DNA from 2 places in the Caballeronia sp. AZ1_KS37 genome. Region 1 is predicted to be linked to the other one. Evidence: predicted binding sites of a transcription regulator. Region 1 holds the regulator's gene; the other holds the start of a gene.
The links. The regulator LexA, encoded in region 1, represses DNA repair genes until DNA is damaged. The targets are predictions, from matches to a motif close to ACTGTATNNNNATACAGT.

Region 1 (3,804 bases):
CAAGGCACTGCGTCAGGGCGCCAATCTCGCGCTCGACCTGAATGCGGAGACGCATGTGCTCGCGGTGGTGGATATGCGCTCGAGCATCGCGCAGAGCGCCGGACTGCTAACCGACATGGCCTGCGGACGCTTCGAAGAGGCCGCGCGCGACATCCTGCAAGAGGGCGTCGAATGGCTGCGCGAGCGTGGCCTTCAGGCACAGGGACATTTCGCGTTCGGCCATCCGATCGACGAAATCGCGGCGCTCGCCGACAGCCTTCAGGTCGATCTCGTCGTCGTCGGGCATCGCTGCCGCAGCGGCCTCGCGCGCTGGTGGATGGGCGCGGGCAACACGCCGCTGCTGGATCGCGTGAAGTGCAGCATCCTGGTTGCCGTCTGTCAGGCCGGTGAATCGGCCGAAGCGGAAGACGAAGCGGCGTACGCGGCGAAGCCCGTCAAGGCCGAAGCCGGGGCGTGATGCGGTGCGAAGCGTGAACCGCGACGCTTGACGCGTCAACCGTTGAGATCGACCGCGACGAGCTTCCACGACACGAGCCCGTTGCGGTGGAAGATCGCGGAGTATCGCGCATCGCCGGCGCCGTGTTGATACGTGACGACGAACGTGTTCAGGCTTCGATAACCCGCCGTCGTCTGAGGTGGCTCTTTCGGCGGCTGCCGTGCGGTCGTGACGCCGGACGCGGGCCCATTCCCCGCATTCGCTGGTGCGCCGTCGCCAGCTTGCGGCGGACGCTCGCCCGGATCGCCGCGCGGCGGGATGCCGTTCAGAATCGCCGCGACGCCGTCCGGTGTGGCATACGAATCCACCAGCGGACCGACGAGCGCCGCGCCGATCATCGCACCGATGATCGCGAGCGGATTCCCGCTCTTTTGAATATCCACGCGACGCGTGAGCAGCGCCGCGATCTGGTCCTTGAGGCTCGCGCGCAACGCCGGAAAATCGACGTATTCGTTGACGGTTTGCGCATCGCGCGCATCGGCCGCGCGCTTCACGCGATCGAGTGCGATGTAAGGCGATGCGTAAACGAAACCGAGCACCGCGACGATAACGAGGACGACGAGCGTAACGACAATAGAACGGGTAGTGCGGGACATGCTTGGGCCAAGCCTCTTGCAAAACGTGAATTACGGATTGACCGCGCGGGCGCCGGTTAAATCCCGTGAATTCACGTCGTGCGTGCGATGGCGTTCCATTCAGGCGAGGATTCCGCCGGCCAGCCCGGCATTTTCCTCGGCGATGCAGCGGTCGATCATGCGCGAAACCTCGTCGATCTTGCCCACCAGAATCACGCGCGATTGCCCGCGATACACGCGCACTGGCGCGCGCTGCTCGGCCTCGGCGTGCACCGTGCTGTTGAGGGAAACGCGAGCGAAGGCCGGCTGACGGGACGGCAACGCGGGCATTTCGTTGAAGAGATCGGGCGTGGCTTCGGCGCGCGGCATGCCGCAGGCGATCAGCGTGCGCAGATGGCGCAGGCGGCCGAATTGACGGAAGGGCAGCAGACGGGCAAAACGTTCCATGATGACTCTCCAGACGATAGGACGCACCGCGGCGCACCGCGCGCGGTGGCCGTCATGCTTGTTGTGTTGTGAGACGCCTGAATCAGGTGTCGAAAGCGGTTGGTGAGGCTATCTTGCGATGTCAATGAGACATTTCGTGTCTCGGTGCGAAAGTAATGTGCTTCGACTTTCGTGCCTTGCCCGTTCGCGGGCCAACATCAGAACTCGCCGGAGCGGATCAGCCCGACGGCAATGCCTTCAAGCGCGAAATCGCCGCTGCCGGCGCGCACGAAGATGTTTTCATACTCGGGGTTTTCGGCGATCAGTTCGACGCCGTCCGCGCGCCGTTTCCAGCGCTTGACCGTGACGTCGTCGCCAAGACGCGCGACGACGATCTGTCCGTCTTTCGCTTCGTTGCGCTTTTGCACGGCGAGAAGATCGCCGTCGAGAATGCCTGCGTCGCGCATCGAGAGGCCGCGCACCTTCAACAGATAGTCCGGCTTGCTGGAGAAGAGCGCGGGGTCACACGCATAGTGCTGCGAGATGTGCTCTTGCGCGAGGATAGGACTCCCCGCCGCGACCCGGCCGACGAGCGGCAGAGACAATTGCATGATGCTCTGATGCGGCAGCGTGAACTGATGCGGCAGCTCCTCGGACCGATCGATGCGAGATGCATCGCCGAGCAGCCGGATGCCGCGCGACGAACCCGCCGCCAGCTCGATGACGCCCTTGCGGGCCAGCGCCCTGAGGTGCTCCTCGGCGGAATTGGCCGAACTGAAGCCGAGCTCCGCCGCGATCTCGGCGCGCGTGGGCGGAAAGCCCGTGCGGTCGATCGCGCGCTGGATGAGTTCGAACACCTGCTGCTGCCGCGCGGTAAGTTTTGATGTTTTGGTCACTGGCTCGAGCCCCTGATGCACTGTATGAATGGACAGGTGACTGTATTTTTATACAGTATTTGGCGCTTTTCAAGCTTTACTTTAAGTTCGCGGCCACGAAGCCTCCGCACCGTCGAATCGCGCCCGCCGGCGCTTCTTCCATCCAGGAATATCGTTCTTAGCAGTTTTACGTATAAAAAAGTGAATAACGATTATTTTCAATCATATAGAGGCCTCGTTAGACTCATTCCGTCAATTCGATAAGACGGAGAACGGGGAATGCAAAGCATCAACACGGGATTGCGACGGCTTCTTGCTGCGGCGACGCTTGGCGCGGCGGGTTTGATCATGACGGCGCCGGCGCAGGCGGATACGTCGTTTCTGAACGTTTCCTACGACCCGACCCGCGAGCTGTATCAGGACTTCAATCAGGCTTTCGCGAAAAAGTGGAAGGCGGAGACGGGCGAGACCGTAACCTTCAAGCAGTCGCATGGCGGGTCGGGCGGCCAGGCGCGCGCGGTCATCGACGGACTGCAGGCGGACGTCGTTACGCTCGCGCTCGCTTATGACATCGACGCGCTCGCGGGCAAGGGACTCGTCGGCGCGGACTGGCAGAAGCGCCTGCCGGACAACGCATCGCCGTACACGTCGACGATCGTGTTTCTCGTGCGCAAGGGCAATCCGAAGCACATCAAGGACTGGGACGATCTGACGAAGCCGGGCGTGTCGATCGTCACGCCGAATCCGAAGACATCGGGCGGCGCGCGCTGGAACTACCTCGCGGCGTGGGCGTACGCGCAGCACAAGCCGGGCGGCAACGAGCAGACCGCCAAGGAGTTCGTGACGAAGCTCTACAAGAACGCCGGCGTGCTGGATTCCGGCGCGCGCGGCGCGACGACGAGCTTCGTGCAGCGCGGTCAGGGCGACGTGCTCATCGCGTGGGAAAACGAGGCGTTCCTGTCCCTGAAGGAATTCGGTCCGGACAAGTTCGAGATCGTGGTGCCGTCCGTGAGCATTCTGGCGGAGCCGCCGGTCGCGGTGGTCGACAAGGTCGTCGACAAACACGGCACGCGCAAGCTCGCCGAAGCGTATCTCAAGTATCTGTATAGCGACGAAGGGCAGCAGATCGCCGCGCGCAATTTCTATCGGCCGCGTTCGGACAAGGTGCCCGCCGATCTGACGAAGCAGTTTCCGAAGCTGAAGCTCTATACCATCGACGACACCTTCGGCGGCTGGACCAAGGCGCAGAAGACGCATTTCGCGGATGGCGGCGTGTTCGATTCGATCTATCAGCCGCAATAAGCGTCAACCGGCGACGCGGCGCGTTCAAGACGCCGCGCGCCCGAAGCAGCAACGCGCGCCCACCCCGCGCGCAAAAAGGATGATTCAAGGATGACGACTCTCACATTCAGGAAACCGAGCGCGCTACCCG
Region 2 (3,804 bases), on a different contig from region 1:
CGCGAGCGGCGTTTTCATCTGATGCGCGGCATCGGCGATGAAGCGCTTCTGGAACTCCATGTTCTGTTCGAGGCGCGTGAGCAGGTCGTTGAACGACGCGACGAGCGGCGCGATCTCCGGCGGCGCGCTGCCGGCCTGCAGCGGCGAGAGATCGTCGGGGCGGCGCGCGCGGATGTTCGACTGCAGCGCGTGCAGCGGCGCGAGCCCGCGCGAAAGCCCGAACCATACGAGGATGATCGCGAGCGGCAGGATCACGAACTGCGGCAGGATCACGCCCTTGATGATGTCGTTGGCGAGCTGGCTGCGCTTGTCGAGCGTCTCCGCAACCTGCACGAGCACCGGCTGCGCGCTGTGCGGATCGCGCCCGGGCGCGAGGCCGGGCAGATCGACCGTCGTGTATGCGACGCGGATATCGTTGCCGCGCAGCACATCGTCGCGAAACTCGACGATGCCCGGCTGCGGACGATCGTCGTCGTGCGGCAAGGGCATGTCGCGATCGCCGCCGACGAGTTCGCCGCGCGTGCCGAGCACCTGGAAAAACACGCTGTCGACGTTATCGGCGCGCAGGAAATCGCGCGTCGCGTCGGGCAGGCGGAGTTCCGCGACGCCGTTTACCGGCTGAATCTGGCGCGCAAGCACGTAGGCGTCGGCTTCGAGCGCGCGGTCGAACGGCCCGTTCGCGATCGATTTCGCGACCAGATACGTCACCGCGATGCTCATCGGCCAGAGCAGCAGCAGCGGCGCGAGCATCCAGTCGAGAATCTCGCCGAAGAGCGAGCGTGGATGCGTTTCGGCGTTGGGCTCGAGCTCGTCGGGCGGCGCGAACGGATTCGCGTAGCGCGCGTCGCGCAGCGCGTCGGAGTCGTCGTTCGCTTGTGCGTTTCGCTGAGTTTCGTGGGAAACGGGCGACGCCATGCGGCCTACTTATAGTGATGGCTGGCGGACTCGCCGGCGTGCGGCCCGCCCGCGCCGTTCGTCGTGGCGGCCGCTTTCTCCAGCGTGTAACCGAGACCGCGTACCGTGATGATCTTCGCGCCGCTCGGCTCGATCTTCTTCCGCAGCCGATGCACGTAGACCTCGATCGCGTTATTGCTGACTTCCTCGCCCCACTCGCACAGGTGATTGACGAGCTGCTCCTTCGATACGAGCCGGCCGGTTCGCTGCAGCAGCACTTCGAGCACGCCGAGTTCGCGCGCGGACAGATCGATGACCTGATCGCCGATCGTCGCAATGCGCCCGATCTGATCGAAGGCGAGCGAGCCGTGCCGGACGACGGTCGGACCGCCGCCCGCGCCGCGGCGCGTGAGCGCACGGACGCGCGCTTCGAGTTCGTTGAGCGCGAAGGGCTTCGCCATGTAATCGTCCGCGCCGAGATCGAGACCTTTCACGCGCTCGTCGACGGAATCGGCGGCGGTGAGGATCAGCACGGGCATCTGCGAATTGCGCGCGCGCAGGCGGCGCAGCACCTCGAGACCGGGCATCAGCGGCAGGCCGAGATCGAGGATCAGCAGGTCGAAAGTTTGCAGGGAAAGGGCGGTGTCCGCTTCGACGCCATGCTTCACATGGTCGACGGCGTATCCCGATTGGCGGAGTGATCGGACGAGCCCGTCCGCGAGTATGCTGTCGTCTTCGGCAATGAGGATTCGCATCGTCGTGTGCGCCTTTGTACGCCATGCATGCGCGATCAAGCGCATCGGCATTGCCGGCACCGTGTGTCGCCCGGCGCGGCGGTCTCCAGGTGTTCGTGGTTCTTGCGTGCTTGGGCGACGTGGAAAAAAAGCTGCGCCACGCCGCGACAGGCTTGCAAAAACTACTGTTTTTTTATACAGTGTCTGCGTGAGTGGGAAGGGCGGTTTCGTATGCTCGATCGAGCGGCGAAAAACCCCGTGAACACTGCCTCAGACGCCGTTCATCATAGCAAAGGACGATTCATGGAAGAAAGCAAGAAAGGCCCGGCTGGCATGACTGCGGAGAAGAGCAAGGCCCTGGCCGCCGCGCTCTCGCAGATCGAAAAGCAATTCGGCAAAGGGTCGATCATGCGGCTCGGCGCAGGTGAGGCGGTCGAAGACATTCAAGTGGTTTCCACCGGTTCGCTCGGGCTGGACATCGCGCTCGGCGTCGGCGGCTTGCCGCGCGGTCGTGTCGTGGAAATCTACGGTCCGGAGTCGTCGGGTAAAACCACGCTCACGCTGCAGGTGATCGCGGAGATGCAGAAGCTCGGCGGCACGGCGGCGTTCATCGACGCGGAACACGCGCTCGACGTGCAGTACGCCGGCAAGCTCGGCGTGAACGTGCCCGAACTGCTGATCTCGCAGCCGGACACGGGCGAGCAGGCGCTCGAAATCGCGGACGCGCTGGTGCGCTCCGGCTCCATCGACATGATCGTGATCGACTCGGTCGCGGCGCTCGTGCCGAAGGCGGAAATCGAAGGCGAAATGGGCGACTCGCTGCCGGGTCTGCAAGCGCGTCTGATGTCGCAGGCGCTGCGCAAGCTCACCGGCACGATCAAGCGCACGAATTGTCTTGTCATCTTCATCAACCAGATCCGCATGAAGATCGGCGTGATGTTCGGCAACCCGGAAACCACCACGGGCGGCAACGCGCTCAAGTTCTACTCGTCGGTGCGTCTGGATATCCGCCGTATCGGTTCGATCAAGAAGAACGACGAAGTCATCGGCAACGAGACGCGCGTGAAGGTTGTGAAGAACAAGGTCTCGCCGCCGTTCCGCGAAGCCATCTTCGACATTCTTTATGGCGAAGGCATTTCGCGTCAGGGTGAAATCATCGATCTGGGCGTGCAGGCGAAGCTGGTCGACAAGGCGGGGGCCTGGTACAGCTACAACGGCGATCGCATCGGTCAGGGCAAGGACAACGCGCGGGAATTCCTGCGCGAAAATCCGGACATCGCGCGCGAGATCGAGAACAAGATCCGCGAATCGCTGGGCGTCGCTGCATTGGGCGAAGCTGTCGTCGCAAGCGCCGCAGCGGCCGACGACGAGTAAGCATCGAGCCTGAAGGAAGATGCAGACGCGCCGGCTCGGATCCAAGGCAGACCCGGCGGATAACGGAACCGGCGACGATTCCGATTCCGTCGATCGCTACGAGCGAAGCAGCGAGCGGCGCGGTGCATCGTCGAAGTCAGGCGGCTTCAGGCGCAGCAACAAGGAACGCGCCGGCGCGAAGTCATTCGCGTCGGCGCGTCGCGTTTTCGAGCCTGTTAAAAGGGATGAAAGCAGCGTAGATGCGAATGATCGCGCGGCCCGCCTGGAACAAGCTCGCGCCTTACTGAAGCAGGCGACAGCGCAGCCGAAGGCGCCCCCCGCCGATCGCAGCCCGCCGTCCGCTAACCCCCCGGACCCATTCGAAGACGCCGATCCATTCGAGCCCTTCGAACAATGCGTGCCTTCCGAGCCATCGCCAGCCGTTTCCGGCGAAACGGTTTATAGCCGCTCCAGCCAGCGCACCCGCAAGACATCGGCAAACGAAGTCAACAATCCCAAACGTCCGCAACGCTCGTTGAAGGGCCGCGCGCTCGCGTTCCTGTCGCGTCGCGAGTACAGCCGCGCGGAGTTGTCGCGCAAGCTGCGTCCGTACGTCGAAGAAGCCGCTCCGCTCGAATCCCTGTTGGACAGTCTCGAGCGCGATGGCTGGCTGTCGAACGAGCGCTTCGTCGAGAGCGTCGTGCATCGGCGGGCGTCGCGCATGGGCGGCAGCAGGATCATCAGCGAGCTGAAGCGGCATGCCGTCGGCGAAACGCTCATCAGCGAAACCGCCGACAAGCTCGCACAGTCCGAAACCGCGCGC

Region 2: the regulator LexA is predicted to act here: its motif matches at 1,813-1,830, upstream of recA (recombinase RecA).

Annotation. Positions count from the first base shown of each region.
Region 1 covers NZ_JALQDP010000006.1:104,851-108,654, forward strand. The annotation lists gene NCS00_RS06705 (universal stress protein) at 1-457, shown strand, start outside; gene NCS00_RS06710 (DUF2939 domain-containing protein) at 493-1,092, opposite strand; gene NCS00_RS06715 (hypothetical protein) at 1,192-1,518, opposite strand; gene lexA (transcriptional repressor LexA) at 1,716-2,393, opposite strand; gene NCS00_RS06725 (sulfate ABC transporter substrate-binding protein) at 2,652-3,674, shown strand; gene cysT (sulfate ABC transporter permease subunit CysT) at 3,765-3,804, shown strand, end outside.
Region 2 covers NZ_JALQDP010000001.1:589,811-593,614, forward strand. The annotation lists gene NCS00_RS02805 (sensor histidine kinase) at 1-915, opposite strand, end outside; gene NCS00_RS02810 (response regulator transcription factor) at 921-1,649, opposite strand; gene recA (recombinase RecA) at 1,932-3,002, shown strand; gene recX (recombination regulator RecX) at 3,022-3,804, shown strand, end outside.